Regions from separate parts of the Rossellomorea sp. NPDC077527 genome, predicted to be linked through region 2. Evidence: predicted binding sites of a transcription regulator. Region 2 holds the regulator's gene; the other holds the start of a gene.

Region 1 (23,773 bases), on a different contig from region 2:
GTACTGCCACTTTGGTGTATTATTCGCAAGAGCAGGTCGGTCTGTTTCTAGATAGTCAAACCCTTTTCCTGTGACTCGAATCGCAAATGGAACCTGGTACGTTTCACCCGCATCACTTGCATTCGTCAGGTGAATATATCCTTCATATCGTCCTTCTTCTGCATCTTTCGGAACCGTGATCGTTGGTGAAATTCCTTTCGAACCGCTTGCGGAAACCGCTACACTCGTCGGAACATCTAACTGAATGCCATTTGCAGCTGAATCTTTAATGCCTGTACGTTCATCATGGTATTCGACTTCAACCTTGAATGACTTTTCTTCTCCACTATTGTTCTCGATGATCATCTTGCTTTCTGCTTTAATTCCATTGTCGTCTTTGTAGTGACTTCCGAAAGAGATGGATGCCGTCTCATCTTCAATCTCTTCTTCTTGACCATTTTCGTCTAGATTTTTTGTTTTATCCATCACTTTGATGGATACATCGGCATGTACCGCATCATAGGCATCCACACGTCCCGCTCCCTGCTCATATACGGATACGTCACCGTTCAAGTCTTCTGCTGTATTCATTAATGCTGCTTTTACATCAAATGGAGTATAATCAGGGTTTTCTGAAAGAATCAAGGCTGCTACACCTGCTACATGAGGTGTTGCCATGGATGTCCCCTGAAGGCGGGCATAGGCTGCAGAATAGTCTTCTCCTTCTTCCGGGCTATTGATGTATTCAGGAATGGTTGAGAAAATCGCTACTCCCGGTGCCACAACATCCGGTTTAATATCATAGCTTCCACCCACAGGTCCTCTTGAACTGAAGCCAGCCAGGTTGTCCCCTTCTGTTTTAACGCTTGCTAAATCCCCAAATGTGATGGAGACGTTATCTCCTAAACCTTTCAAACGCTCTCCGTCCGCTTTTGTCATACGTAAGGTCGGGATAAATTCTGATCCCTCTCCTAAATAAGCTGGAATATTACCGTCAACATTATTGTAGATGATGACAGCTTCTGCCCCTGCTTGTTTCGCGTGTTTCATTTTATCCACAAAGGTAATTTCACCACGTTGAATCAGGGCGATTTTGCCTGTTAAATCTTTTCCTTCAAAATCGGCTTCATAACCAAGTCCGGCAAAAACCACTGGTTTGGACTGGCTTTCAAGAGAGGTTAAATCATCGGAAAAGTTCTTCCCCATTAATAAGACATTTTCAAATGTTTCTCCATTGACACTCATGGATTGAAAGGTAGGGATATCCATGGCGAAATCACTTGCCCCAACCGTAATACCCAGGGCCGCTGCACCAGGGGATCCTAGTGTTCCTTCATTCGGACCGCTGTTTCCTGCAGCCACTACTGTCACCACTCCCGATAGCATGGCGTTGTTAACCGCTACAGAGGTTGGATATAACGGATTGTTCGTTGAAGCTCCTAGTGAAAGGTTGATGACATCCATTTTGTCATCTATGGCTTTGTCAATTCCTGCAAGGATCCCTGCTGTTGCTCCGGATCCATAAGGTCCAAGTACACGATAGCCATAAAGATCTACATTCGGTGCTACCCCTTTTACGGCGTAATCCACTGAATTTTGTTGGTCCCCGGCGATCGTTCCTGACACGTGTGTTCCGTGTTCTGTATAATAAGCAGATCCCGAACTTGGATTAATTTCAGGTAAACCGGACTTTTTCCAATCTTCATATGTGGTTTCCATCGGGTCATTATCGTTATCAACGAAATCATATCCACCTTGATATACATCTTTTAAATCAGGGTGGTTATAATCAATTCCTGTGTCCAGTACTCCAACTTTAATTCCTTCACCCGTAATATGTTCATCATGAAGCTTGTCCACATTGATTTGAGGAATACTATCCATCATTTTAGATTCAGAAGCTTCTCCTTCCGGAAGATCAAGCTGAACGACTTCATCTTTCCATACCCGTTTCACGACACCAGAGTCCAGCAAACTCTCAATCTCATTTCCAGGAATGGACATTGCGACACCATTGATGGCTGAACGATATTCTTTTGTAATTTTCGCTTCTAGTAATCCAGGGCTTACACTCTTTTTATTTTTCATAGAGTTGAATGTTTGTTTAAAATCACTGTGAGATTTCTCCACTTTCAAAGCAGCTGCTTTCGTAGTCGTACGGACTCCTTTAGCCGCCTGCTTCATCACTTCCACTTTTGCAGGTGCCTGTTTGAACTCAACGATGACATCAACGAGCCCTTCACTTTCGGTATTGATATTCGGAGCGATTTCAAAGTCTGGCTTCGCTTCGATCTGTTTAAGAGCATTTCTTTGCTCATCCGATAAATTCATTAATGTCTTCTCTACATCTTTTACCTGTGTGAACTTAGACGTACTAGGTGCACTTTCTGCCATAACATTAAATGGAATTCCTGATGTTCCTAATAGACTTGTAGCCAGTGCAACCGTCAAGATCTTAGCTGAACGCTTCTTATTCATACTCTTCCCCCTCTAATATTCATCCGTGGCGCAGAAATGTTTACAATTTGTATTCTATCTCTCTCCAATTAGACTGTTAATTGGGAAAATTCTTTATTCATTTCGACATTTCTCTCATGCTCCTCGCCACTTAAGGGCTGAATTCTGTTAACTTAAGACACCAAGACAGCTTGGATGTTGGGAAAGTTTTTCTTGAAGAAGTCATTGTACCTATAAAATAATATTCTCACCTCACCAAACAGGCATATCCTACTATATGAAGAGGCCAAATCTTCCCGAAAAAATTTCATGAGAACGTAAAAACAAGCAACCTGGATTGGCTGCTTGTTTACATGTTTCATTTATATAGGTTCATTATGGTTAAAAATCAGCTTTTTTAATAGTTCATTGGATAAATGCAGATAGTGATTGGAAGAATCCAAGTCTCCCTTTTCTTTAAAGTATCCCGCCAATCGTTCCGAGAAAGATGCGGACTTATATAGATCATATTGTTTCATTATTGGTAGACCACGGTCGATCAAGTAATCACTAAGACGTTTGTCATCCTTGATCGCATCTAAGTACAGCACCATCAATTCTATATATTTAACAGACTCTTGATCTTTAAAGTCTCTTAGATTCTCTTGTAAAAGAGTGATTGCGACCTCACTCTCTTCCAGGTCCAGCAATACTTGTACCATTTCTACCAATGTGCCGTAATAGCTCATTGTGTGTTTCTTTTTTAATTTTAGCGACTGGGAGAAATAGTCCAGCGATTCTTGTAGCCTTCCTTTCTTTCTGTTTAACAGACCGAAATTATGAAGAGCAGTAATTTTCGATTCGTTATCCTTTAACATCTCTGCATCGTTTAAGGCTGTATGTAGCAAATCTTCTGCGCGTTCAAGATCGTTAATATAAATCAAGTTAGCCGATAACCCTATCTTTACATGAAGAATCCTTAATATGTTCCCTGTGTTCTGAAAGATTCTCAAAGCCTTATGCGAGTAATGAAGGGACAACGTGAAATGTTTCAATAACCCGTGATTGGCTGCTTTATAATAATGATAATCTGTCACTTTATCACTATATAGGTCGGCTTTATCCTCAATTTTATCAAAAATGGCAATCGCTTTGGAGTATTGTTGTTTTTGGCCATAATAGATTCCTTGAAAGAACTCCCATAAGTACTTTTCAAACGAAGAAAATTTGCTCATATTCTTTTTCAATCCAAGAGAGGCCTGTTCATATTCGGTTGGATTATGTGTGAATAATAAGTATCGAAGCATGTAAAGTTCATATAAGTACACCATTTCCGTACATTGTATATAGTCTCTATGCCTTTCTAACTCCTGATACAGTCTTTCGGCATGATCTCGATGAAGTCTTTCAATCGCTTCAAAGAATTGAGCTAACTGACGTTTTAAATACAGTGTTTTAGCCGTTTCCTCTTCGATTGATACACCAAGTCGTTTACAAAGTAATTCTAACGTTTCCAGATTTCCTTCTTTCGAACTGTTCTCAATCTTACTTAAATGAGTGGTTGAACATATCCCTTTACAAAGTTGCTCTTGTGTTTTACTTTGTTTCTTTCGATGGTAGTAGATAATTCTGCCGATAGACATGGTTTCACTTCCCCCCTGTATATATCTATCATTATACATAGGAAATAGGTATCTTATAAGCTATTAACGATAAGTATTTTTGCTTAAATAGGTGGATAAAAAGATATAATTTATTAATAAATATACATTTTTTCCTTATAAAGGAAAGTACCCTTAAGCATTGTTACTCGTGGATATAGCGAGTGGTGGTTGATTTCCACTCCAATCAACTTTATAAGCGTAAGTGTTTCATTATAACACTGTAAGTTTCAAGAATACTTACACCAAATCTTTGCGAAAAGATACAACTAATAAGATAAATCCCTTCCAAAAATCGAAAGCTGACCAAGTTTAGGTACACGATTAGATTTCTCAAGTAAGGCTGATAAATAGAAAAAAAGAAACCCTCTTTTAATAGAAAAGAAGGTTTCTCTACTTATCATCGATTTATTGTCGATCAAACAGCACACGACCAGCAATTCCCGGATTCGTCATTTCATAAGGATTCAGAATCAAATCAAGCTCCTCTTCGGTCAATACATCATACTCAAGGCAAAGCTCTCTTACCGATTTCCCTTTTAAAATGGCTTCCCTTGCAATGCGGGATACGACTTCATATCCTAAGTGAGGGTTCACCGCGGTGATAATTCCTACACTGTTTTCCACGTATTCTTTCATACGCGTTTCATTCGCTTCAATTCCGACAAGGCAATTGTCTGTAAAGCTTCTGAACGCATTGTTCATGATGCTGATTGATTGAAGGAGATTGAATACAAGCACAGGCTCCATCACGTTCAATTCAAGCTGACCAGCTTCAGATGCCAAGGAGATGGTCTGATCATTCCCCATGACCTGGAAGGCTACCTGGTTAATGAGTTCCGGCATAACTGGATTCACTTTCCCAGGCATGATGGAAGAACCCGGCTGTCTGGATGGAAGTGAAATTTCACCTAGTCCGGCACGAGGCCCAGAAGCCATCATACGAAGATCATTGGCAATCTTGGACATATTGACCATGCATACCTTCAGTGCAGACGAAACTTCTGTGTAGGCATCCGTATTCTGAGTGGCATCGACGAGATGCTCAGCTCCCGTCAGTGGTAAGCCGCTGATTTCAGCCAGATGCTTCACGACACTCTGGATATATACAGGATCTGCGTTTAATCCGGTTCCTACCGCAGTGGCCCCCATATTCACTTCATAAAGGTGATCCCGCGTTCGCGCGATGCGTTTGATATCACGTTCCACTACTCTGCTGTACGCTTCAAACTCCTGTCCAAGGCGAATCGGAACAGCATCCTGCAGATGGGTACGGCCCATTTTAATGACGTGATCGAACTCCTGGGCCTTCTGCTTAAAGGCATTTAACATATGTTCCATGGTATCCAGAAGCTTCTCTAGTAATTTCAGTGTGGAGATATGGATGACTGTCGGGAATACGTCATTGGTTGACTGTGACATATTGACATGACTGTTCGGGCTTACTTTCCCGTACTCTCCTTTGCGATGGGACATGAGCTCCAGTGCACGATTGGCAATGACCTCATTGGCATTCATGTTGATAGATGTTCCAGCCCCACCTTGAATCGGGTCGACAATGAAGAAGTCATGAAGCTTGCCTTCAAGAATCTCATCGGACGCCTGCACGATAGCTCTCCCGATTCCTTCGTATAAGCGTGTTGTTTCCATATTTGCAAGTGCAGCCGCTTTTTTTACAACCGCCAAGGCATCGATCATTTCTTTATGAATTTTATAACCAGTGATCGGGAAGTTCTCCACTGCCCTCAATGTTTGTATTCCATAGTATACATCTTCAGGTACTTCTTTTTCCCCGAGAAAATCTTTTTCTATTCTAAATCCACTCGTGACGTTTATCATTTCTCTACTCCCTGTATTCGGATTAGCTGTCTCTAATTGATGATTCTATCAATTAGAGACAGAGTAGGCAATGATTTAAGGGTAAAACCCATTAATTTCAAAGATTATGAAAAAAGCGCTTTCACATGATAGAAAGCACTCTGTGTATTCAAAGTCAGTATGTTGATATGACCGCCCCATTTTTATGGATGAGAGTGACCAGTTGTCCGGATTTATTTTGATAATCCCCAGATGTTCCATAGGGTACCTTTAAGACAAATTCTCCATTTTGATCTTTGAATTCAACAAAAAAGCTGTCGGCAGCACCTATGATTACAGCTTCTGTAACTTCGGCTTTCCCTGGGATGAAGAGATTCTGCCCTATCAGAACCATGTCCATCTTGAGCCCGTTTTCCCTTGTTAATTCTTCAGCCTTTACACCATAGCGATGAGCTATTCCCCAAAGAGTGTCTCCGGGAACAACGGTGTAATACTCACCGATTGGGGATGAGCCTGCCGGTAAGGATAGCGTCTCACCCGTCTTGATCTCATATGAAGTCCTCTCATTGGTATGCATGATTTCTTCGACGGTTGTTTCATACTTCTTAGCCAAAGAGTATAGAGTATCTCCATTTTTAATCGTATATGGGTTATATTCTTTATGCTGTTTTCTATCAGGCACTAGAAGTTTTTGTCCTATGTAGATCTTATCCGATGATAGAATATTCGCTTCCATTAACTGCTCAACTGTCACCTCGTACTTCTTTGCAAGGCTATATAAAGTATCATTCTTCTTCACTGTATACTCAGTGCTGCATGCTCCTGCCTTCCCACCAGCCAATAGTAGTGCTGTTATCGTCCCTGCAGCAGTGGCAGCAGCAATCTTTTTATTTCTGGCTTTTGCCTTCTTTTTTCGTGCTTCAGCAATTCTTTGCTTTCTCTTGGTTGAAATCGTAGTCAATTTTACATCCCCCAATGTTCACTTTGTATGTAACCAACTCTATACCGTTCGAACAAATGGGGTATTTTTAAGGGTATAAAATAAAAATATTCCTATGTATCCATATATAACCAAACCTTTACTTAGTAAAGTCCCATCCCCATATTCCTACAAGATGATCCCTTTATTTTATAGTTATTAGGATCTGACAGAACGTTCTACACAGGCCTAAATGCTCATATATTACCAGTGAAAAGGAGGAGGAATAAAATGGGTATCAAACTGATTAAAATTTCAGTCGTCTACTTTATGATCGGCGTCTGTATCGGACTATATATGTCCATGGTACATGACTACACCTTGGCCCCGGTTCATGTTCACATCAACTTATTAGGCTGGACCGCCCTGACGCTTGCAGGTCTTATTTATCACTTATTTCCGGCCGTATCTTCCACTAAATTGGCCAAAACTCATTTCTGGTTTCATAACGTTGGATTGCCCTTGATGATGATTGGATTATTCCTATTTGTACTTGGGAATGATGCTGTCGTCCCGGTCATTGCAACAGGCGGTGTATTGACAACAGTCGGTGTATTATTGTTTGGATATAATGTGTTAAAAGAATTAAAAGCCGCATAATCGATTGGAGCAGACCTGAAGCCCCTACTTGAGGATTGGGGCTGCTCCATTATTTTTTAATTATTCTAAAATCACTCCTGCAATATGTGTTGAAAGTGATACAATATAAGCGTATGACCATTTCAAATTTAGGAGTGATGTACATGTCGGTCAATGTTTATCTGAATTTTAATGGCAATTGCCGGGAAGCGGCTGAGTATTATGCAGAAGTGTTTGAAACGGAACCACCTCAAATCATGACGTTCGCTGAAGCACCACCACATCCTGACTATCCTCTCCCTGAAGAAGCCAAAAATCTGGTCCTACACACAAGACTCTCCATCGATGGCAGTAATGTGATGTTTTCAGATGTTTTTCCGAATATGCCTTTTGTGGAAGGTAACAACATCACGCTTGCCCTGGTAAGCGATGATACTGAAAAGCTGACATCCCGCTTCCACAAGTTGAAAGAAGGCGGGAAGGTTGATATGGAGCTTCAAGAGACATTTTGGAGCAAGCTATACGGTCAAGTTACCGATAAGTTTGGAATTCAGTGGCAATTTAATTATGAAGATAAAGAATAAACTGTAAGATTTATATGAAGGGTTATAGAATTTTCCACGGAAAATGTCTATAACCTTTTAAATTTACCAAATGTTTCGTTTCAGTCGTTTTTCTCTTCCGTATACATCATATTATGCAGCTTCCCAGTCATCTCTTCTAACGCACGCCTTGCTGACTCTACGGTACCGGTCATATTTATGAAGCTATGGACCATATCTTCATAGTGTAGATATTCGACATCTACCCCGGCAGTTCTTAATCTGTCACCAAATTCTATCGCTTCCTCCCTGAGGGGATCAAATTCAGCAGTAATTAGCAGTGTATCCGGCATTTTTTTCACGGACGGCGCTTTTAATGGAGAAACATATACTTCCGACCCTTCACGAGAATCAGTCAAATAATGGCCCCAAAACCATCTCATCTTTTCATTTGTTAGATTATATTGGTGATTTTCCCTATAGGAGCGTGTGTTAAAATTATTGTCCAGTACTGGCGTAATAAGAAATTGCAGGGACAGATGATAGTTTTCACTATCCCTAAAATAAAGGGAAGCCGCTGCCGCCAGGTTCCCTCCAGAACTTTCACCGCCAATCGCAATCCGCTTCAAATCTCCATTTAATCGTTCATGGTTCCGAAAGGTCCATTTTACGGATTCAATCACATCTTGAAAAGCTGAAGGGTATTTATGTTCCGGTGCCAAGCGATAGCCGATTGATACGACGATGATAGAGGCATGCCGTGAGAAATACCTGCATAGATTGTCTGAACTGTCCAAATCGCCAAAGACCCAACCACCTCCATGGCAATAAATAAGGACAGGAAAAGGTCCTTGACCACTTGGTGTATATACTCGTATCGGGATATCATGTCCTTCCCCTGAGAGAATGAATTCTTCTTTCACTTCAACTCCATCGACAGGAATCGAAATGAAAAATTCTCTTGCTATTTTATAATATTCCCTAGATTGTATCGGGGTCAGTATATCCAACGGAGGGTGGCTAAGTTCCCTCATTTTCTCGTTGATCGTGTGTAGTAATTCTATTATTTGAGGATTGGGAGCTGCTGTCACTTTCATTTTAATAGTGCCCTCTTTACGTTCATGGACTTCAACCATTCAACCTGTACATCCTCGTCCATTTTCTCTAAAACTGCTTTTCTTTCGCCCATTATTAATGAAGCTTTTTTATTATGTATATCAATCTCACCTATTACCTCTCCTCCCAATCTTTTCAGGATCGGAATAACGATTCGATTGCGTATATCAGGTTCTCCAATGATTCTGTTCATATCCTTATACTGATCAAATAAAAAAAGGATCATCGACCTGATAATCGAGAGGCCATCCTCTCTATTTAAATAATTTCTCGGCCCAATGAGTAAATGCATTCCAAGGTCCCCGACTTGATATTCATAAAGTTCTTTGACCGGATCCTCTTCAACGGAATATGCAATCAAATAACACACAGGTTCTCCATTCATCTCTCCAATAAATACTTCTTTATGCTCGGCATCAATAGACTTCCGGAGCCACTGTTCAAACTCGTGAAGTGGAAGATTTAGCTTCCAGAATGGAGCAATATGGGGTTGTTGCATCCACTTATACAATGTGGATAAATCTCGATCAAAATCAACGTGACGGTATAAAAAATTATCCGTTTTACTTTCCTTTATGATAAAAAATTCTGTTTCATCAACTTTCATTATTATCTACAACCTTTCTTCTACTAACTAAAAAACAATGGCGGAATTAACGATAATGATTATCATTATCATATACAAGGATATTATATGGAAACTGCCATATACTTGTCAATCGATTCAACACCCTTCCCGATTCTTAATTTCATCATTAATTGGGCATTCCAACGCAAAAAAGAGGCTGCTGAACGATGTTCAACAGCCTCACATTATTAGATATATATTTTAGTGCATATTGCTCAATACCCAGACAGATCCGGCGACGATGACGATCGCAATGAATGCCGCTGACATCATCTTCCCAACCTGCCATTTACCTTCACCTTCCGTTACGTGCATGAACATGAAGAGCTGGATAGCTGCCTGGATGAAGGCCAGAACGAATACAATCGATACAATGAGGCCATATGAAAGATTCGTATAAAGGCCAAACCATACGGCTAAGAACGTCAACGCAATCGATAAGATAAATCCAATGATCTGAGTCCAAGGAAGTCCACTATGATTCGTATTATGTGACATTATCCCACCATCCCTAATAAGTACACGCTTGTGAACACGAAGATCCAGACAAAGTCAAGAAAGTGCCAATACAAGCTTGATACAAATAGTTTTTTAGCGGTATCAGGATTCAATCCCCGTTTCTTCACTTGGAGCATCACAAGGATGATCCATAAGATCCCTACTGATACGTGTAGACCGTGCGTTCCTGTCAGTAAATAGAAGGATGACCAGAATGAGTTTGTCGTCATCGCTGCTCCTTCATGGATCAAATGGACGAATTCCGTGATTTCCATGTAGAGAAATCCTAATCCGAATAATAAAGTGATAATCAGCCAAACCATCATGGATTTGACGTTTCTTTTTCTTAATTCATTTATTGATAAACCAGACGTGAAACTACTGATCAACAGTAGTAATGTCATGATGATCGTATTCTTCATGTCAAACACTTCACTTGGAAGCGGGCCACCCATCGTACCGGTCTTCAGAGCAAAGAACGTTGCGAAAATAGTGGCGAATAATGCAATTTCCGCTCCAAGGAAAACCCAGAATCCGAAAATATTCAGTTTACCGATATCAGATTGATATTCAAGCGGCGCGTTTGGATCTATATTCGTACTATGTGCCATGCTCACGCCTCCCTCTTATACGGATTTTCCGTTTTTTCGATTTCTTCTACGCTGACATAATATCCTTCATCCTGTTTATGGGACATAAATGAACGGAATGCCATGCATCCGAAAATACCGATTAATGCCAGGATGGCCATCCAGAACAATTCGAACACTAAACCAAATCCTGCGACGAAGAAAAGCGCGGACATGATGAAAGGTGTCCCGGCATTGCTTGGCATATGGATCGGTTGGTATTCAAAGTTATCAGGAACCATCTTTCTTCCTTCTTGCTTCATATCATAAAATGCATCATGACTCTTCACTTCAGGTACATGTGCAAAGTTGTAATGAGGTGGAATCGCTGAGCTAGTTGCCCATTCAAGGGTACGTCCATCCCACGCGTCACCTGTTGTTTCTCTCTTAGCAAAACGGTAGCTGTAATAGATACCGTACACGAGAATCATGAATCCGACTCCCATTCCAAACGCTCCGACAGAAGAAATCACATTCAGTGATGTCCAGCCGTCTTCAGGACCGTATGTGTATACACGTCTTGGCATACCCGCGAATCCAAGTACGAATTGCGGTAAGAAACAAAGGTTGAAACCGATGGAGAAGAACCAGAAAGCCCATCTTCCGATCCGTTCATTCATCTTATGACCAAACATCTTAGGATACCAGTAGGCAAGTCCTGCGAAGCAGGCAAATACAACCCCGGCAATCAATGTGTAATGGAAGTGAGCAACCAGGAAGTAGTTATTGTGATATTGGAAATCAGCCGCAGCCATTCCAAGCATAACCCCTGTCACCCCACCGATCAGGAATGTCGGGATGAACGCAACAGACCATAACATCGGTACAGTAAATTCGATCTTACCTTTAAATAAAGTACCTAACCAGTTGAATATCTTGATTCCCGTCGGAATGGCAATCGCCATCGTTGAAATCGAGAATACACTGTTCACTGCTGCGCTTCCACCCATTGTAAAGAAGTGATGGACCCAAACAACAAAGCTTAGTCCAGAAATCGCAACAAGTGAGATAATCATAGATTTATAGCCAAATAGTGTTTTTCTTGCAAATGTAGCAATGATCTCTGAGAAAATACCGAAGGCCGGCAATATAACAATATATACTTCCGGATGCCCCCATAGCCAGAAAAGGTTTGACCAAAGCATCGGGTTACCACCATCCGTCAGTGTGAAGAAGTGGGAACCGAAGATACGGTCAAATGTCATCAGAGCTAATGTGACAGTCAAGATCGGGAATGCGAATACGATGATGAATGCCGTGATCAACGTTGTCCATGTGAACATAGGCATGCGAAGAAGCGTCATGCCAGGTGCACGCATCTTAATAATGGTAACGACAAAGTTAATACCGGTCAGTAACGTACCGATACCCGATATCTGTAATCCCAGAAGGTAATAGTTGATACCCGGTCCCGGGCTTCCTTCAATCGCAAGTGGTGCGTAGTTCGTCCAACCTGCATTCGGAGATCCACCAAATACGAAAGAAATATTGAAAAGGATTGCCCCGAACATGAATGACCAGAAACTCAAGTTATTCAAGTAAGGGAATGCTACGTCCCTTGCACCAATTTGCAAAGGAACGACAACGTTCATCAATCCAAGTAAGAACGGCATCGCCATGAATAAGATCATGATCGTACCGTGAGTCGTAAAGATTTCATTGTAGTGCTCAGATGTCAAAAATGAGTTATTCGGCACCGTCAATTGTGCCCTCATCAAGAGTGCATCGACTCCTCCACGGAAGAGCATGACAAGTGCTGCCAGGATATACATAATCCCGATTTTTTTATGATCAACGCTAGTAATCCAGTCGTTCCATAACCATTTCCACTTTTTAAAGTAAGTGAGGACTGCAACGATTCCGATTACGGTGAATACGATCGAAATGTTGGCTCCTATGATCAACGGATCGTTGAGGATAAGATTATCCTTTATAAAATCAAACATTTAAAGTCCTCCTTTCTTAGTGCTCGTGACTGCCATGATCTTCATGGTCGTCTTCTTTTTTCTTGCTATCATCATGGTCCATGTCTTCATGACCTTCCATATCCATATGTTCGTGACTCGACATGGCATCTTTATCTGCTCCACCAACCGTGGTATCAAGTCCGAATTTCTGACGGATGGCCATGGCATACTCAGAATTCTTCCCATGATCGACAAATGCCAAGTGAGTGGAAGAGAACGTCATCTTATCCACTGTTTCAGGAAGCATGAGTTTTTCATACGTTTCTTCCGTCAATTTCGGTTCATTCGATTGAGCATCTTTAACCCAATCTTCATATTTATCTTCTTTTAACGCAACGAAATCAAACGTTTGGTGCGTCATGCCTTCACCCGTGAAGTTTGAGTTCCTTCCATCGTACGTGCCAGGCTCATCTGCCTGTAAATATAAGTCATTGACCATACCAGGCATTCCATATATCTGTCCGCCTATTTGCGGTACCCAGAATGATGCCATTGAATCTGCTGCTGTTACTTTGAAGAGAATTGGATGATCCTCAGGAACGTTGACATAGTTCACCGTTTCGATTCCTTCTTCAGGGTAGCTGAAGATCCATTTCCAATCGACTGCCGTCGCATGAATCACAATCGGATCCTTATGAGCGGTCGCTTTCGGTGCCTCTCTTAATTCATAAAGGGCTTTTGTATTCGGAATGGATAATGCGATGACAATCAGGACGGGAATGAGTGTCCAAATGATCTCCAGGAATGTACTTCCGTGCATATCCGGCTTATAATCACTATTCTTTTTACTGCTTCGATACTTGAACAAGATGATTGTAAAGAAACCAAGAACAACAACCATAATCGCAATCATATAGTATATTGATAACATAATCAGATCTTTTTGGACGGCTCCAACCGGTCCTTTAGGATCTAGAAGGATTAATTCGCTATCCGTACTGAATATAATGATGAAAAATAACGAAATTAGACTTATTAAAACAATTAAATACGGTTTAAATTTATTAAACAAAAGAAATCACCTTCCTTTATGTAGAATTTACTCTCGTAGACCTATACTATCAAATTCTCTAAACAGGTACCCTTAATAACTGTACTTTTAAACAGATTTTCGAAATTTCGACGCATTTTATTCACAGAACGGTAACAATGTTGGAAAGAATTTCACAAGGGACAAAAAAATAACTCTCAAAGTTATCTGAGAATAACGTTGAGAGCGTTTTATAGGTTGATTATTTAGAATATTACTATCTACCTTTTCATAAAATGCGAGCAGATTCCGAAATGATATCATTATGTTAGGAGAATATTACTGTCTAACGATCTTTCCCCCTCATGAAATGAAAAACACTCTCTTAACGTATATTTCCATTCACTATTCAGTTCGGTTGGTTCTCTTTTTCACCACCTAAATCAAAAGGTGAGTATACGCCCTCATAGTCAACGATCGTCACCATTCCCCTGGCAGCATGATTGTTATCGTGGCAATGAAATAACCATTCTCCTACGTTATCCGCTTTGAAATAGATTACATATTCCTCTCCGGGTTTTACATGAATTAAATCTTTGACGATCGGCTTTTCAAATTTCTTTCCATTCTTTGAATTCACTTGAAAGCGATGGCCATGCAAATGCATAGGATGATTCATCCTGCCATTATTTCGAAGAGTGACTTTAACAATGTCCCCCTCACTCACATGAATAGGTGGTGTATCAGGAAAGATTTCATCGTTAATCTGGAAAGACATCCCTTCCCCCATTGACATCCCCATACTTAGGTCCATATCATAGGAAACATCCGGTTCAGGTGTGTCTACGAAAATGGGTTTCTCGCTCCCATATGAAATTCCTTTCGCCACACCTGCTTCTTGAGCAAGTGATGCATCCTGGTGACGATTTTGATTTTCATCAGAAACGACCGGAATGACCATGTCTTCTGCGTTTTCTACACTCTGTTCCTGACCGATGAACACCGTTTCCTTGTCAGTCTTCGTAAATTCCACATCCACTCGTTCTCCAGGTGCTATTTCAAGAACATTGGAGTTGTGATCTTCAGACACCACATTCTCTGCATCATTTGCAATCACCTTCATAGACCCTTCCGGGAAAACCAAGCGATGCTCCTGGTATCCGGCATTCACGAATCTCAATCTTGCTCTTTCACCCGCTTCCATCGTAAGGGGCTCAATCGCATTTCCCGCTTTTCCGTTCACGGTAAAGGTATCGTACATTTGTTTCGTATCCGCTTCACCGTCCCCGGACATCGCTCCCATCATCATACCTCCCATATTGGAGATATCCTCTCTTTCTTGATTTACTGCCCACTCATCCAGGATGAACACTTCATCTTTCTTATACTCGTTGTCCTTCTCTTCGACAACGAGTGATCCATATAAACCTTTGTCTACCTGAATGGAGCTTTGTTGATGGGAATGGTACCAATACGTGCCTGCATCATTTGCGACAAATTCATACGTAAAGCTTTCCCCAGGTTGAACGGCATCCTGTGTCAACCCTGGGATACCATCCATCCTGTTCGGCAAAAGGACTCCGTGCCAGTGAATGGTCACCGGTACGTCAAGCTCGTTCTTAAGCTTTACTTGTACAACATCACCTTCTGTGACACGAAGAGATTCCCCTGGGACTGTACCATTATACGTCCAGGCAGCTACCTTTTTGTCCTCACTGATTTCCCACTGTTTTTCCTCTGCAGTCAGAACGAATTTTTTCACAGGATGACCTTTTTTTTCTTGCGCACTTACTTCCAGAATACTCGTTTCTCCATCTTTCACTCCCTTGGGTAAACCCATATCTCCGCTCTTATACCAAGGCGATCGAAAGAACACGATCATTCCGATTCCCACTAATCCGATAATGAGAATAGAGCCAATGACCTTTCTATTCATAGCTGTCTCCCCTTTTTTCTCACTAATTTTTCAAACAACTAATTCCCAGAGAATTCTCAAACCATTCTTTTATTCATCTATTTTCCGTTTGAGCCTCTCATATTCTTCTTCCGTGATTTCTCCTTTTGCCAGGCGCTCCTTCAACAATCCCAATGAATGAAAATGATTTTGTTGAGTTGAATGTGTCGACTGCCCCGGGTTCTTCCCCCTCATCATCCAAATAATGATGCCCACAATCGCTACAATTAATATGATAAAAAGAAAGCTGGTTCCAAAGAACCCACCGCCCATTCCTCCACCATTCATCATAGAATCCTCTCCTTTATGTTTATACTCCCTATATACCCAATGAGGTATTTACGAAAACAATCTATTCTCTCTAATTGATCAGATTCCTCCTCTTTTATAACCAGAATCACCTTTCTATTTCCCCGTAAATATGCAAATAAAATGGAGAAAGCCAAAAAAAAATCAGATACCCCCTGTCAATCAACAGAACATATCTGATTTGTTTATGGTAGGATTCTCTCTCATCTTCGTTTTAGATGATGGAACTGTTGAAGTCATTTCAACCCTAATAATTGTTGAATTTCCTCTTTATTATTCTCAAAGCCAATTACATTCTTAACAAGCTTCTTCTTCCCGAATAGACCTTTCTCATAAAAGGCAAAGGAAGGGACGATCCTTGAACCCGAAATCTCTTTGAGTTCTTTTTCATACCTATCCTCTTCCCCTACGTTCTTATGAACATAGTCGATCTCCTGTTTATTTAGATACTCTTTTGCCGCTTGACAATCGGAACAGGTGGGACGGGTATAAAGCTCTAATGTCAGATCATTACTCATCTGGTCGGTCAGCTCCTTTCGTAAAGAACTACACCCCGGAAGGTTTAAAACCTTTTAGGCGCAGGGCGTTCAAGAGCACGGATACCGAACTGAAGCTCATGGCGGCTCCGGCGATCATCGGGTTAAGCAACGGCCAGCCGAACAGATGCAAGATTCCCATGGCAACGGGAATGCCAAGGATATTATACCCAAACGCCCAGAAAAGGTTCTGCTTGATGTTCCGTATGGTTGCTTTGCTTAATTCGACGGCTGTCGGTACGTCCATAAGGTCACTTCTCATCAGGACGATGTCCGCCGACTCCATGGCCACATCCGTGCCGGAACCGATGGCAATCCCAATATCCGCTTGCGCAAGGGCCGGAGCGTCGTTGATTCCGTCTCCGACCATCGCCACTTTCCTGCCGTCTTCCTGAAGCTTCTTGACTTCATTTGCTTTATCTTCCGGCAGTACTTCACTGAGGACAGTGTCAATACCGACTTTTTTCGCGATGGCCTCCGCCGTCCGCTTATTGTCTCCCGTGATCATGGCCACTTGGAGTCCCATTTTATGAAGCTTTTCAATCGCTTGAAAACTTGTTTCTTTCACCGTATCGGCGACTGCAATGATGCCGGCGATTTCATCTTCAATGGCGATGTACATCGGTGTTTTGCCCTCGGCAGCCAGCCGGTCCGATACTTCTGCCAATTCACCGACTTCGACGTCATTTTCATCCATCAACTTGCGGTTTCCAAGCAATAGATCATCTCCATCTACCGTCACTTCAATTCCCTGGCCCGTAATGGCATCAAAGAAGTCCGTCTTACGGAGGGGGAGTCCCCTCTCCTCTGCTTCCCTGACAATCGCTTCTCCAAGAGGATGCTCTGACCCCTTTTCAGCTGAAGCGGCAAGTATCAGGAGTTCTTCTTCTGAAGTGGATTCTGATGTTACGATATCCGTCACCACAGGCTTTCCTTCAGTGATGGTGCCGGTTTTATCAAACACGATCGTTTCGATTTTATGTGTTGTTTCAAGGGCACCACCGCTTTTAATTAATACGCCATTTTCCGCGCCTTTCCCTGTACCGACCATAATGGCGGTAGGTGTCGCGAGTCCCAACGCACAAGGACAGGCGATGACAAGAATCGAAATCGTGATGGTAAAGGCGAAGAGACCTGACTCCCCTGCTATATACCAGGCGAGACCGGAGAGTATGGCAAGAACGATGACGATAGGAACAAAATAACCTGAAATGATATCCGCCATTTTGGCGATCGGGGCTTTTGAGCCCTGAGCCTCTTCCACCAGCTTGATGATTTGCGATAATGCCGTATCCTTCCCAACTTTGGTTGCCTCGTATCGGATGGTACCATTCTTATTGATGCTTGCACCGATGACGTTCGACCCACTGGTTTTCTCGACCGGGATACTTTCCCCTGTCAGCATCGCCTCATCGACGGATGTCTTCCCTTCAGTCACCACACCGTCCACAGGAATTTTTTCACCAGGCTTTACGATGATGATGTCTCCGACTTCCACTTTTTCGACTGAAATCTCGACTTCTTCTCCATCTCTTACGACAGTAGCGGTTTTTGGGGCGAGCCCCATCAGCTTCTTGATGGCTTCAGACGTTTTCCCTTTCGAAAGTGCCTCAAAATATTTCCCCAAGGTAATAAGAGTGAGGATGACGGCTGCCGATTCGAAATAGAGGTTCTGCGCATACCCTTCACTGCCTGCTATGATCATGATGGTAGCAAATAAGCTGTAAAAAAAGGCAGCCCCGGTCCCCAATGCAACAAGTGAATCCATGTTGGGGTGGCGTTTGACAAGTGTCTTAAACCCTACGCTGAAGAAAGGTTTTCCCATCATCATGACAGGAATCGTAAGAACCAATTGAAGTAAGGCAAATCCAGACGGGTTTACCATCGGATCGATGGCCTCTGGTAGAGGCATCCCGAACATATGCCCCATGGAAACCAGCAGCAGGGGCACTGTGAAGACGGCTGAAACCCAAAATCGCTTCCACATCGTCTTGATGTGCTGCTCTTTCTTATCCCTGTCTTCATCCACTGTATCTTCTGCATCAGCGTCCTCGTGCGCTTCGTACCCTTCATCTGAGACCGCACCCTTGATATCGGACACGGTGACGACGGCAGGATCGTATTCAATCATCAGTTTCTCTGTCGCCATATTGACACTAGCTTCCTTGACACCATCGAGATTTCTTGTTGCCTTTTCCACCGTTTGCACACAGGATGCACAGGTCATGCCCGTCACGCTGAATGTCTTCTTCTCCATTTCCGTGACTGCTTTATAGCCTGCGTCATCCACGGCTTTCTTGATCTCTTCAAGTGAGAGTTCATTTTCATCATAGGTAATATTCAGTTTTTCCGTTGCAAGGTTTACGCTTGCCTGCTGCACTCCATCCAACTTCTTTGTTGCTTTCTCTACAGCCTGGGAACAGGATGCACAAGTCATCCCTTCGATACTTACTGTTTTTTCCGTCATTATGCTAACCACCTTTATTTCGCTGGTTCTGTTTCGTACCCCGCATTAGACACGGCTTTACTTAAGCTGTCTGGTGTTTGCTTCGTTTCGTCATACTTCACCTTTGCCGCTCCATTTTCCAGATCCACTTTCGCTTTTTCCACACCGTCCAGTTCATTCAATACGCCTTCTACCTTTTTCACACAGTTTCCACATGTCATTCCTGATACGTTCAATAATGTTTTTTCCATTTTTCAACACTCCTTGGTTTTTTAATGTTGGCAGTTCATGCCGTGATCTTTTTTACACGTACACTGCCCAGGTACGCAATTGCATGCGATGTAGTCGACCGCATCCTGTTTCTTCTTCTTTAAAGCTGCTTCCAGCAATGTAATGTCATCATGACTCAGTGTTGCTTCTTCGATCAGATCGGCAATCGTTTTTCCGACTGCCCTGCTGCATATATGGGTGAATAATCCTGACTTCAGTGTTTTTAGGCTTTCTTCCTCACTGACACCTGCCCTGTAGATGAACCGGTTTCCGATTTTCTCGGTTGTCAGCATCCCTTTTTTGACAAGCCGCCCAATAAAGGTTTTTGTCGTTGCCGGCTTCCACTCTCTCTTTTCCTGCAGGACCGAGCTTATTTCCTTACTGGTCACTTCTTTAAGCGTCCAGACCACTCTCATGACTTCCCATTCAGAATCCGTGATTTCCGGTTTTTCTTCCTCAGGCAATGATATCCCTCCTTCTGTTTACAAATGTAATCGATTTGTATTTATAGTTTACAACTGTAATCGATTTTGGTCAACTGATTTGATTTGTTTTTTTGAAATTGGGCTATTTTTGGATGATTAGGTAACATTTTTATTCTGTACCACTTGCTAAATTCTATAAACGTATTTACCTGTTGACCGTTCAAAAAAAAGAGATGAACCCAAGCCCATCTCTTTTTTCTTGTTTTATTATTCAACTGGTGATAATTCGCTTTCCGTAACCCATTTATGATTCTTGACTGCTTCTCCGCCTGTAGTTGGTGTGTAGTCCACCATATAGACAGCCATTTCTTCTGCTGAGTCGATCGTTCCCGTCGCTCCCTTCATTCCCTTCATGTGATCGGTATTCAAGACCACTTCATCCCCGGGTTTAAACGGTTGATCGCCAAAATCTTTCAACTCTTCATGAATGACCCATTTATGGTTTTTCACCTTTTCTCCGCCCGTGGTCGGTGTGTAGGTGACCGTATAGACGACGGTATCGTAAGTACCTGAAATGGTTGCTTCCGCATCCTTCATCCCTTCCATGTGATCATCTTTGATCATGACTTTGCTTCCTACCCCGTACCTTGGGTTTGGTGCTTCTTTCAAGCCCTTTGGCAGCTCTCCTGAACCAGTGTGATTCATGTCACTATGCTCCATGCTGTCCATTTCTTCCGTCATCCCGTCATCATCGTTTGAACAAGCTCCCAGAAAAAGAAGGGTCATTAGAATGAAAAGGAACGATTTTTTTCTATGTTTCATCGTGGTCGTACCTACCTTTCGAGTGATATCTATTAAATTTTATCCTGCAAAATTGCAGAATCTATGGAGAACATATGTAGAAGTATGATATTTTCGTGACAAATCCAACAGAATGTATCATGCCTTGGAGAGAACCCGGCAAACCTGTCTTTATGCATACATTTTTCATATTTTCACGTTACACTGGTAATAGAAATCATAAATGAGGAGTTCCTATGAATAAAATTTCAACGAAACTTGCGGCTGCCTTCACCATAGCCGTCTTCATCATGGAAGGGTTATTGATGCTCTATCTCCATGATAATATTATCGATTCCCGGATTCAGGAAGAATTTCAGTCCATCCTATCCCGGGGTAACAGCCATCGGGACGTATTAGAGGAGCGCTTTTCCAATACGACCCTGCACCATATCGCGCTAATGGAATCAAAAACAGAAACCGAAGTCGTGATTACAGATAAAACCCATCACGTGATTATCAGCTCGAAGAAATTAACGGGTGGCATGCGCGAATTAATCAGTGAGAGCCCGAATTCATTCCCACGTGAAGGAAGAGTGATTGAAGCGAACTGGAAAGACGTGAACTATTTAGCCACCGTCACCTCTTTTAAAAATGGTGCCGATGAAGGCTATGTTTATATGTTTAAAAGCGCCTCACCGCTACGGAACTTAATACGTAAATTAAACGGCCATTTTTTACTTGCAGGAATCATGAGCCTCATCATATTAGCCTGTATCCATTTTCTCCTGTCCAAAATGTTGACACGGCCATTGATTAATATGAAAGAAGCTACTGAAGAATTAAGTAAAGGGCATTTTGGGGTCAAGCTCCCCGAATTGGGGAAAGACGAACTTGGAGATCTTTCTACTTCCATACAAACATTAGCCAATGATTTAGAAACGATTCAACAGGACCGCACTGAATTTCTGGCCACCATTTCCCACGAGCTCAGGACACCCTTGACGTATGTCCTGGGGTATGCGAATGTAGCCCTCCGTGACGAAATTTCAGAAACTGAAAGAAAAGAGTATTTAACGATTATCAAAGAAGAATCTAAAACGATTGTCACATTGATCGAAAATCTATTTGAGCTTGCCAAGATTGACGAGAACAACTTCTCGATTCATCAGGAGGAGATACCATCCTCCCCATACTTCCGGAAAATCATCAACAAGATCACTCCCGCTTTTAAAAGTCGTGGAATGGGTCTGGTCCTGTCCGTCCCAGACGAATTCTCATTCCACGCGGATCCGATCCGTTTGGAGCAAATCATCATGAACCTGTTGGATAACTCCTTGAAATATTCAAAGCCCGGTTCAACGGCAACGGTCATTGCCCGGCAACATGTTCAGGAAAAACTAGACCTTACCATCACAGACCAGGGCATAGGCATTCCAGCTGACGAGCTCTCTCAAGTATTTAATCGCTTATATCGGATAGAAAAATCACGTTCGAGGGAATTTGGCGGTTCGGGCCTCGGCTTATCCATCGTAAAGGAGCTGGTGGAAGCACACGGTGGACAAATTTCAATCGAAAGTGAACCGAATAAGGGAACATCCATCAATATCATACTTTAAGGTTTGGAGGGTTGACTGTGAACAACCTATTATTAATCGATGATGAAACAAGGATGTTAAATCTATTGGAGCTTTACCTCACTCCTCACGATTATTCGTGTGTAAAGAAAAATAACGGCTATGACGCGATTCAATATATGAAACATTATCCCGTCGATCTCATCATTTTAGACATTATGATGCCGGAACTGAATGGTTTTCAGACATGTGAAAAAATCAGAGAGTTTTCCCATGTACCTATCATCATGTTGACAGCAAGGGGTGAGAAAGACGATATCGTAAAAGGATTAAACGTGGGAGCCGATGATTATATTACAAAGCCCTTTGATGAAGAGGAACTTGTCGCACGCGTGAATGCCCTTTTCAGAAGAAAGACACGATATGATCAAATAGAAAATACACAGCAACTCATCCGAGGCGGATTCACATTAGATGGACATACCTACACGTTAAAATATGAAAATCAGACCCTTTCCTTGACCTTAAAGGAATACAACATCCTTCACTCCCTGATGAAAAATACAGACCGTGTCTACACAAGGGAACAACTCCTGCTGATGGTGTGGGATATCAATTCCAATACCGAAATCAGGACTGTAGACTCTCATATCAGAAATCTGAGGGACAAATTAAAAAAGGCTGGATTCCCGATAGAAGATCATTTAAAAACCATATGGGGCATCGGGTATCAGTGGAAAATATAATGAGAAAGCAGGAGAAACAATGAAACATATAAAAACATTTTTATTAGTATCTTCATTAGGCATCTTGGTATCTGGTTGCTCTGCAACAGACGAGGATTATTCCTATGTCAAAACGGAAGATAAGACCATCGACCACATTCACGGAATTGGATACCCAAATAATAAAGGAGAATTGGTCATTGCTACTCATGATGGATTAATGAAATATAAAGATTCCACATGGTATGAAACAAATAGCGAAAAACATGATTATATGGGCTTCCAGCCGTATAAAGGTGGTTTTTACTCCAGCGGACATCCGGAAGAAGGGTCAAAACTTAAAAATCCCCTCGGATTGGTCAAAAGTACAGATGGGGGCAAGTCATTGGACAAGTTGGCATTCTACGGGGAAACCGACTTTCATTATCTCGGGGCCGGTTACGAATCCAAAGTCCTTTATGCGATTAATCAAGAGCCCAATTCAGAGATGGATAAAGGACTTTACCGTTCCATGGATGAAGGGGAAAATTGGGAAAAGGCTGATATGAAGGGGTTTGAATCGACTTCAATCGGAAATATAGCGGTTCATCCTTCAAAGAAAGAGATGGTGGCCATCTCCAGTAAGGATGGGGTATTTGTATCCGAGGATGGCGGAGATTCCTTTACAAAAGTGGAGAATACTCAAACGACAACCAGTATCTACTTAACGGAAAAGACCGGGCTTTTCGCCAGTATAGAAAAAGGAAAGATACAATTACATGAGTTGGACCTTGACTCAATCAAAATGCAATCCTACCCTACTCCAGACTTATCTCAAGATAATCCGATTATGTATATCTCATCCAACCCGGAACGCTCTGCTGAGTGGACGGTCGTGACCTATAACAATGATATCTACCAAACGACTGATAATGGTGAGACATGGAATGAAGTTGTGGATGAAGGAAAT
Region 2 (9,398 bases):
CTTTTATGAGTCACGCAAGGATAGTTATTTTTGCTAGCGCAAAAAAACTCTGGTCCGGTAGTTCAGTTGGTTAGAATGCCTGCCTGTCACGCAGGAGGTCGCGGGTTCGAGTCCCGTCCGGACCGCCATTTTGTTTATTCAAACGAAACGTTGTTTCGTTTTTTTTATTGTCTATTTTCATAACCTTTACTCTCATACCCGAAAAAGGGTAAACTACATATATACATTCTCCCTTAGGGTAATAAATGATCCTAAGGTTTTTTTATACTCTAAATGATGATTGAGGAGATTAACATGAATCAGTTTGAGATCGTAACGAACAGCCCGGAGGAAACAGGCCGATTTGCTGAGGAACTGGCAGCGCATCTGAAGCCCGGTTCTGTATTGACATTGGAAGGTGACCTTGGGGCGGGAAAGACGACGTTTACGAAGGGTCTAGCCAAGGGTCTCGGTGTGACTAAAACCGTGAACAGTCCCACTTTTACCATCATAAAAGAATATAAAGGGCGTTTGCCTCTTTATCATATGGATGTATACAGACTGGACGATTCCTTTGAGGATTTGGGTTTTGATGAATATTTTGAAGGGGAAGGCGTGACCGTCGTTGAGTGGGCTCACTTAATACAGGATCAGCTTCCGAAGGAGTTATTGAGTCTATCGATTTACCGGGAAGGCGATTCAGCGAGAAGAATCGTGTTGAAGCCGTATGGAGATCGATATAGTGAATTGTGTAAGGAGATTGTGTCATGACGATATTAGCAATAGATACCTCCAATTATCCGTTTGGGGTTGCCCTTATTCAAGAAGATAAGGTAATTGGGGAGTACATCACGTATATGAAGAAGAATCATTCTGTAAGAGCGATGCCTGCAATCGAACAGTTGTTAAATGAATGCGGAATTGAGCCGAAGGACTTATCGAAGATAGTCGTGGCAAATGGTCCGGGATCCTATACAGGTGTAAGGATTGGGGTCACGTTAGCCAAGACCTTGGCATGGTCATTGAATATTCCCCTTATCCCGGTATCCAGTCTCGCGACACTTGCTTCGTCTGGACGGTATTTTTCAGGGTTTATCGTTCCCATATTCGATGCTCGAAGAGGGCAGGTGTACACAGGGCTGTATGAGTTTCAGGGAGATCAATTAGTTTGTGTTGAAGAGGACCGTAACATCATGCTTGAAGAATGGGTGACTAAGTTAAAAGAATCAAATAAAGATCTATTATTCGTCGGGAATGATGTTGCCATCCATGAAAACATCATTAAGGAAGTGCTGGGGGAGCAGGCCAAAATCGCTCCATTTGTCAGTCATAATCCGCGCCCGTCCGAGCTTGCTTTTATTGGAATGGGCCTTAAAGAGACAACAGCGCATGAAGTGCTTCCAAACTATATACGGATGGCAGAAGCAGAAGTGAAATGGCTGAAGTCTCAAAAAAAATCTCAATAGATGGTAAAGGATCGTTACAATATGGATATACGATTTATGACGGTTGATGATTTAGATGCTGTAATGGAAATAGAAAATCAATCTTTTAGCATACCTTGGAGCCGGGAGGCCTTCTTGAATGAAATGGAACATAACCATCTGTCCACTTATCTTGTTGCCGTGGAGGACGAAAAGCTTGCAGGCTATTGTGGGGTGTGGCTTGTTGTGGATGAAGCCCATATCACCAATGTAGCCGTACTCCCTGATTTCCGTGGGAGAGGCCTGGGGGAAAGCCTTATGCGCAAGATCATGGGGATTGCGATAGAATTCGGGGCACGCGTCATGACTCTGGAAGTCAGAGTCTCGAACATGCCTGCCCAGCATTTATATCGTAAGCTCGGGTTTCAGGATGGTGGAATCCGTAAGCGGTACTACTCGGATAACCAAGAGGATGCTTTAGTAATGTGGGTGAATTTATGAGAAAAGATACGTTCGTATTAGGAATTGAAACAAGCTGTGATGAAACAGCTGTAGCGATCATTAAGAATGGAACCGATATTGTGACGAATATCGTATCGTCGCAAATAGAAAGCCATAAGCGATTCGGTGGAGTAGTCCCTGAGATTGCTTCACGTCATCATGTAGAACAAGTAACATTTGTGCTGGAAGAAGCCCTGAATCAAGCAGAGATGACAATGGACGATATTGATTGTGTCGCCGTCACAGAGGGACCAGGTTTGGTAGGGGCCCTCTTGATTGGAGTAAATGCAGCTAAAGCACTGGCATTTGCCCATCATAAACCGTTGGTGGGAGTCCATCACATTGCAGGGCATATCTATGCCAATCGTTTAGTGGAAGAGATGAGATTTCCTCTCCTTTCCCTAGTCGTTTCCGGAGGTCATACGGAGCTTATACTCATGAAAGAGCATGGTTCGTTTGAGGTCATCGGAGAGACGCGGGATGATGCGGCAGGGGAAGCCTACGATAAGGTTGCACGAACCCTCGGTCTTCCGTATCCGGGAGGCCCTCATATCGACCGGTTGGCCCATGAAGGGGAAGCGACTCTTGAACTGCCCCGGGCATGGCTGGAGGAAGGTTCTTATGATTTCAGTTTTAGCGGGCTAAAATCGGCAGTTATCAACACATTACACAATGCGAAGCAAAAAGGAGTGGACATTCCTCCACAAGATTTGGCAGCAAGCTTTCAGGCAAGTGTCATTGATGTATTAGTGACGAAAACGGTGAAAGCTGTGAAGGAATACGGAGTGGAGCAAGTACTATTGGCAGGTGGAGTTGCGGCCAATAAAGGTTTACGGAGTGCCCTTCAAGAAGCATTTGATGGGCTGGAGGCAGAATTGATTATCCCTCCTTTATCCCTTTGTACGGACAATGCAGCCATGATAGCAGCTGCAGGTACGATTTTGTTTGAACAAGGAAAAAGGGGAGGCATGGATATGAATGCTCACCCGGGACTTGATATTGAAACGTTTTAAAATGAAAGCCTGAACGAAGTCTTCATTCAGGCTTTTTTTAATGCAGGTTTGTTGATATCTTGTGTGTAACATTCTGAATGGATCAAAAGAAGAGAGAAAATAGAAACGAACATACGTTTTATCAACAGGTTGTGGATAAAATGTGAGTAACTGTAGATATGATGTGTATACTTTGTGAAAAACACTTGGAATAAACTTCCTATAAACTTGGTTATTCTGTGGATAAACTAGTGAAAATTTGTGGATTATGTGGAAAAGTGATGTGAATGACGGTTCATAAGTCTTTTTACTGTGGATAATAATGTGGAATAAGAAAGGATTGGGGTGAAGTAGTTATCCCCAATCCTGTGGATTATTGTTCTTCTTGCAGAAGCTCTTCTAGTTCAGTCCACTCTTCCAATAAAGAATCAAGCTCTTCCTTCTCTTTGGTGAGTGATTCATTGATGTTCTGTACCTTCTCGTGATCTTGAAAGATTTCAGGATCGCAGAGCAGGTCCTCTTTTTCCTGGATGTTCTCTTCGAGTGTTTCCATGAGGCCTTCGATTTCTTCTACTCGGCGCTTTCGTTGACGTTCGAGTTTTTTCGCTTCTTTATCGATCTTATGAGACTGCTTTTGAGTCGTACCTTGAGATAAAGACGTTTCTCCTTGTTCGATACGTTCAAGTGCCGCCAATTCTTCCTGCTGTTGTAACTTTTCCACATAATAATCGTAATCGCCAAGGTATTCGGTTGACCCTTTCTTGGATAATTCTACAACCTTTGTGGCAATCCGGTTGATGAAGTAACGGTCATGGGAAACGAATAGGATCGTTCCTGGATAATCGATCAGGGCATTTTCCAACACTTCTTTGCTGTCTAAATCCAGATGGTTCGTCGGTTCATCGAGAATCAATACGTTTCCTTTTTCCATCATCATCTTGGAAAGCGCTAATCGTGCTTTTTCTCCACCGCTTAATGTGGAAACGGGCTTAAGGACATCTTCGCCTGAGAAAAGGAAGTTACCCAGGACTGTGCGAATTTCTTTCTCCATTTTCATCGGATACTCGTCCCACAGTTCATTTAAGACGGTTTTATTAGAAGACAGTTCGGCTTGTTCCTGATCATAGTAACTGATGGACACATTGGATCCGAATTTAAATGTTCCATTCAGTGGCTGGAGTTTATTCACCAATGTTTTTAAAAGCGTCGATTTCCCGATTCCGTTCGGGCCGACGAGCGCGATGCTGTCCCCTTTTTTGACAGAGAAATCAATATGAGAAGAAATTTTCTCGTCCCTACCATATCCAATGGTAAGATCCTGGACATGCAGGACGTCGTTTCCACTTGGACGTTCGATCTGGAACGCGAAGTTGGCAGATTTCTCATCTCCGAGTGGCTTGTCCATCCTATCCATACGTTCTAACTTTTTTCGACGGCTTTGAGCCATCTTGGTAGTGGAGGCACGAGCGATATTCCGTTGAATGAAGTCTTCGAGCTTGGCGACTTCCTGTTGTTGACGCTCGAACATTTTGAGATCCTTTTCATAGTCTTCTGCTTTCTGTTCAAGGTACCTACTGTAATTGCCCAGATATTTCTTGCTCCTGTTCCGTGAAATCTCATACACCTGGTTGACGACGCTGTCTAAGAAATAGCGGTCATGGGATACAATCAGGACGGCCCCTTCATAGCTTTGAAGATAGGTCTCAAGCCATGATAACGTGTCGATATCCAAATGGTTGGTCGGCTCATCAAGGATGAGGATATCGGGCTTGGTGAGAAGAAGTTTACCGAGAGCGAGACGGGTTTTCTGCCCACCGCTCAATGTGGATATCTTAGTGCCGTAATCGAAATCGGCGAAATTCAATCCGTGAAGGACGGATCGGATATCCGCTTCATACTGATATCCACCGGAGTCCTTGAAGCGTATTTGAAGTTCATCATATTCTTTCAATACTCTTTGATAGAAATCTTCTTGTTCATAAACGGAAGGGTCGGCCATCTGCTGCTCCAATGAGCGTAATGTTTTCTCCTGTTGCTGTAACTCTGCGAAGACGGTGAGCATCTCGGCCCAAATGGACAGATCAGACTCCAAGCCAGTATTCTGCGCAAGGTACCCGATGGAGACACCTTTTGGCTTTGTGATTTCACCGGCATCATAGGAAAGATGACCTGCAATAATTTTAAGAAGAGTCGATTTGCCCGCTCCATTACGGCCAACGAGGGCAACACGATCTCGGGTCTGTATTTCAAGTTTAATATTTGATAGGATATTATCTGCACCAAAGTTTTTGGTTAGTTGATTCACTTGTAGAAGAATCATGACGTTTCACCTCTATTTCATAGTGCTAGTGTACCGTATTTGAGAGGGGAACGGCAATCATTCGACTATTAATCATCATACACTTGGGATAAAATATAGTGTATGATGATAGGAGAGTTTATAAATTCTGTATGCCCGCTTTTTTGGAAGCGGTATCAGAGGGCTTGAAAAGATGTGGGGGAATACAATATGAACCAGGATACAACGAAAATTCCACAGGCAACGGCCAAGCGCCTTCCGTTATACTATCGCTTTATTAAAAATCTGTATTCATCTGGTAAGCAAAGGGTTTCATCGAAGGAATTAAGTGAAGCGGTGAAGGTCGATTCTGCTACCATCCGCAGAGATTTTTCTTATTTTGGAGCATTGGGAAAGAAGGGATACGGCTATAATGTCAATTATCTCCTCTCCTTCTTCCGCAAGACACTGGATCAGGATGCCCTTACGAAGGTAGTGCTGATCGGGGTGGGGAACCTTGGAACGGCGTTTCTTCATTATAATTTCATCAAGAATAATAATACAAAGATTGAAATGGCATTTGAAGTCGATGAAAAAAAGGTCGGCACGCAAATCAGCGATGTCCCTGTTTTTCATTTGGATGATTTAGAAGAGAAGCTTCTAGGGCATGATATTGAAGTAGCGATCCTGACAGTTCCGGCATCTTCTGCTCAGAACATCACAGATCGGTTGGTTTCTTCCAATATAAAGGGGATCTTGAATTTCACCCCAGCGAGATTGACCGTACCAGACCATATCCGCGTCCACCATATCGATTTAGCGGTTGAACTACAGTCACTCGTATACTTCTTAAAGCATTACTCTGAGGATGACACGGAAATGTCACAAGATGGAATCATAACAGAATAGAAAATCTTTCAAATGTACGTTATGATAGAATGGTAAAAGAGGAGGTGTCTCATTATGCCAGGTCCAGGTAGCCTCGTATTAATTGCAGTCGTTGCATTACTTATTTTCGGTCCTAAGAAATTACCGGAATTAGGAAAGGCAGCAGGAAATACACTGCGTGAATTTAAAAATGCAACAAAAGGCTTAGCAGATGATGAAGACGAAAAAAATAATAGTGCTAAGTAGAGTAGGATGAACGCCATGAGTCAAAGAGACATGACAGTTTATGAACATATAGGAGAATTGCAGAAACGACTCATGTTTGTAGTCGTTTTCTTCTTGTTAGCCGTTGTTGTAAGCTTTTTTCTTGCAGAGCCGCTAATCAGATACTTACAGCATGCCGATGAAGCGAAAGAGTTAACGATGAATGCCTTTCGTATCACAGATCCTCTGAAGATCTATATGGAAATGATCATGTTCATCGCTTTGATCATGACATCTCCCATCATTTTGTTCCAGGTCTGGTCTTTTGTCAGTCCAGGTTTATATGAACGGGAAAGAAAAGTGACACTTAGTTATATTCCCGTGTCCTTATTACTTTTCCTAGGTGGATTGTCATTTTCTTATTTTATTTTGTTTCCATATATCGTGAAATTCATGATGGGTTTATCAACGAATTTAAATATAGAGCAAGTGATTGGGATCAATGAATACTTTCATTTCTTGTTCCAAATCACCATTCCTTTTGGTTTTCTGTTTCAGTTACCTGTAGCCATGTTATTTCTTACACGGTTAGGGATTGTAACGCCGATGATGATGGGGAAAATGAGAAAAGCCGCATACTTTATCTTATTGGTTATCGCAGCGCTTATCACGCCCCCGGATATTGTATCTCATTTAATGGTGACTCTGCCATTATTCATATTATATGAAATCAGTATTTGGATATCCAAAATCGGCTACAAAAAGGTGTTAGAAGCAGAGCAGAAGCTTGAAATGGAACAGTTCGAGAATATAAATAAGGATTGATCAAATGATCAATCCTTATTTTTTGTTCTTTATTTGTTTTTTGATCTTGAAATGCAACATGATCATCCGTAGCCCGGAACCGAAGTCCAGGGTCGCAAGAAAGATGAGCATGTACGTGAAAAATCCCCAACCTTCATCATTCTGTACGTTTTGTACAGCGAAGTATGTGAAGAGCACACCGAGAAGGAGATAGATCACTCCTGAGAATAATGGTGATCTCCTCATAGAAATAATCCTCCAATAAATCCTTGTATTTTTTCAGCTTCGTTCATCATTTTCTCGATTTCGTCCTTATAGATAGATTGCATTAGAACGACCGTTGTATTCATGGCAACGTGGGCAAATATTGGCACCAGGATCCGCTTCGTTTTTACATAAAGGAAGGCGAAGGTGAAGCCCATCGCGGAATAAAGGATCACATGCTCCGGCTCGAAATGGGCTAGAGCGAAAATGACCGAGCTGATAAGGGCGGCAAAGAAGAAATGCATCTTCTCGTAAAGCACGCCAAAAATGATCTTCCTGAATACGATCTCTTCCAAAATTGGGCCGATTATGGCCGCAACTATCATAGATAATGGAACCTTTTCAATAATACCGATAATCATCTGGGTGTTTTCAGAACCCATCTGGATCCCCAGGGCATACTCGACTCGGATTGCAATCGTTTGGGCAAAGAAGGCCATGAAGATCCCGAGCACCGCCCATATGATGGAACGGCCAGTTCCTATGGGAGCGCTGCGTTCAAGCCGAGTACTAGTCTCACTTTTCCTAAGAATGCTCCAGACAACGAGAAGAGTCAGCGTAAAGCTGATGACGAGCCAATAACCTGGAACCACACTTTTGACTACATTTTCCGGTTTCCCTAGGATATCGACACCAATTTTATATAAAAGGGGTACCCCGACAATGCTTGAAAGCTGCATGACGATATAGGCAATTAAAATAAATCCGAAATGTTTTTTCAACGTTTGATCTCCTTTAGCTCCTGTAAGATAACGACCAGCTTTACTCCTGTACAATTCTACTAAGAAAAGCGGAACTGTTCAAATCTAAGGGTTTTATTCATCCTGGAATATATGGGGAAAGAGGAGCATAGGATAGGAGGGTGTGAAAAAAAGAGAAATATGACGAAAAAAATTTTAAGCAGGACTCTTGCAAAATGAAAACGAATTAATTAATATAATAGTTGTGTTAGCACTCACAGAGCTCGAGTGCTAATAAATATCATTTACATATTTCAAGGAGGTTGTTTCACTTGTTAAAACCACTAGGTGATCGCGTCGTTATCGAGCTAGTTGAGTCAGAAGAAAAAACAGCAAGCGGTATTGTGCTACCGGATTCCGCAAAGGAAAAGCCACAAGAAGGTAAAGTGATGGCTGTAGGTACTGGTCGCATTCTTGACAACGGTGAGCGCGTTGCTCTTGAGGTAGCTGTCGGCGATCGGATCATTTTCTCTAAATACGCTGGTACAGAAGTGAAATACCAAGGCACAGAATACCTGATCCTTCGTGATAGCGATATTCTGGCTGTAGTTGGCGAATAATTAAATTTCCGTATAGTAAACCATACATTATTTAAATAAGAGGAGGACTTTATCAATGGCTAAAGATATTAAATTCAGCGAAGAAGCACGCCGTTCCATGCTTCGCGGTGTCGATCAATTAGCAAATGCAGTAAAAGTAACTCTTGGACCAAAAGGACGTAACGTGGTACTTGAGAAGAAATTCGGTTCACCACTTATCACAAATGACGGTGTAACCATTGCGAAAGAAATCGAACTGGAAGATGCATTCGAAAACATGGGTGCCAAACTGGTTGCTGAAGTAGCAAGCAAAACAAACGAAATCGCCGGTGACGGTACAACGACTGCAACGGTCCTTGCTCAAGCAATGATCCGTGAAGGTCTTAAAAACGTAACAGCTGGTGCTAACCCTGTTGGCGTTCGCAAAGGAATCGAAAAAGCGGTTCAAGCGGCTATCGAAGAATTAAAAGTGATTTCTAAGCCGATCGAAGGCAAAGATTCCATCGCTCAAGTTGCGGCTATCTCTGCAGCTGACGAAGAAGTCGGTCAATTGATTGCAGAAGCAATGGAGCGCGTTGGAAACGACGGCGTTATTACAATCGAAGAATCAAAAGGGTTCACTACTGAACTTGACGTAGTAGAAGGAATGCAGTTCGACCGTGGATATGCATCTCCATACATGGTCACTGATTCAGATAAAATGGAAGCTGTCTTAGAAAATCCATACATCCTGATCACTGACAAGAAAATCGGTAACATCCAGGAAGTACTTCCTGTCCTTGAGC

What was found. The regulator Rex, encoded in region 2, represses fermentation and respiration genes when NADH is low (regulators of the CRP and FNR family bind a similar motif). The targets are predictions, from matches to a motif close to TTGTGAAATATTTCACAA.
Region 1: qoxA (cytochrome aa3 quinol oxidase subunit II) is a predicted target of Rex. The motif match lies at 13,985-14,002, and genes of this name have one in related genera.

Annotation. Positions count from the first base shown of each region.
Region 1 is NZ_JBITVL010000007.1:151,041-174,813, forward strand. It holds gene ACIGG7_RS20800 (S8 family serine peptidase) at 1-2,457, opposite strand, end outside; gene ACIGG7_RS20805 (helix-turn-helix domain-containing protein) at 2,799-4,058, opposite strand; gene aspA (aspartate ammonia-lyase) at 4,485-5,915, opposite strand; gene ACIGG7_RS20815 (LysM peptidoglycan-binding domain-containing protein) at 6,070-6,855, opposite strand; gene ACIGG7_RS20820 (cytochrome-c oxidase) at 7,105-7,473, shown strand; gene ACIGG7_RS20825 (VOC family protein) at 7,617-8,036, shown strand; gene ACIGG7_RS20830 (alpha/beta hydrolase) at 8,117-9,130, opposite strand; gene ACIGG7_RS20835 (GNAT family N-acetyltransferase) at 9,088-9,717, opposite strand; gene qoxD (cytochrome aa3 quinol oxidase subunit IV) at 9,940-10,236, opposite strand; gene qoxC (cytochrome aa3 quinol oxidase subunit III) at 10,236-10,847, opposite strand; gene qoxB (cytochrome aa3 quinol oxidase subunit I) at 10,850-12,811, opposite strand; gene qoxA (cytochrome aa3 quinol oxidase subunit II) at 12,828-13,844, opposite strand; gene ACIGG7_RS20860 (multicopper oxidase family protein) at 14,212-15,738, opposite strand; gene ACIGG7_RS20865 (SHOCT domain-containing protein) at 15,808-16,047, opposite strand; gene ACIGG7_RS20870 (glutaredoxin family protein) at 16,302-16,583, opposite strand; gene ACIGG7_RS20875 (heavy metal translocating P-type ATPase) at 16,612-19,068, opposite strand; gene ACIGG7_RS20880 (heavy-metal-associated domain-containing protein) at 19,083-19,298, opposite strand; gene ACIGG7_RS20885 (CopY/TcrY family copper transport repressor) at 19,320-19,781, opposite strand; gene ACIGG7_RS20890 (YdhK family protein) at 20,010-20,564, opposite strand; gene ACIGG7_RS20895 (sensor histidine kinase) at 20,780-22,141, shown strand; gene ACIGG7_RS20900 (response regulator transcription factor) at 22,159-22,845, shown strand; gene ACIGG7_RS20905 (F510_1955 family glycosylhydrolase) at 22,865-23,773, shown strand, end outside.
Region 2 is NZ_JBITVL010000011.1:289-9,686, forward strand. It holds tRNA gene ACIGG7_RS22295 (tRNA-Asp) at 52-128, shown strand; gene tsaE (tRNA (adenosine(37)-N6)-threonylcarbamoyltransferase complex ATPase subunit type 1 TsaE) at 295-750, shown strand; gene tsaB (tRNA (adenosine(37)-N6)-threonylcarbamoyltransferase complex dimerization subunit type 1 TsaB) at 747-1,445, shown strand; gene rimI (ribosomal protein S18-alanine N-acetyltransferase) at 1,467-1,904, shown strand; gene tsaD (tRNA (adenosine(37)-N6)-threonylcarbamoyltransferase complex transferase subunit TsaD) at 1,901-2,917, shown strand; gene ACIGG7_RS22320 (ABC-F family ATP-binding cassette domain-containing protein) at 3,270-5,216, opposite strand; gene ACIGG7_RS22325 (redox-sensing transcriptional repressor Rex) at 5,406-6,083, shown strand; gene ACIGG7_RS22330 (twin-arginine translocase TatA/TatE family subunit) at 6,138-6,308, shown strand; gene tatC (twin-arginine translocase subunit TatC) at 6,324-7,091, shown strand; gene ACIGG7_RS22340 (YdiK family protein) at 7,107-7,316, opposite strand; gene ACIGG7_RS22345 (CPBP family intramembrane glutamic endopeptidase) at 7,313-8,056, opposite strand; gene groES (co-chaperone GroES) at 8,347-8,634, shown strand; gene groL (chaperonin GroEL) at 8,690-9,398, shown strand, end outside.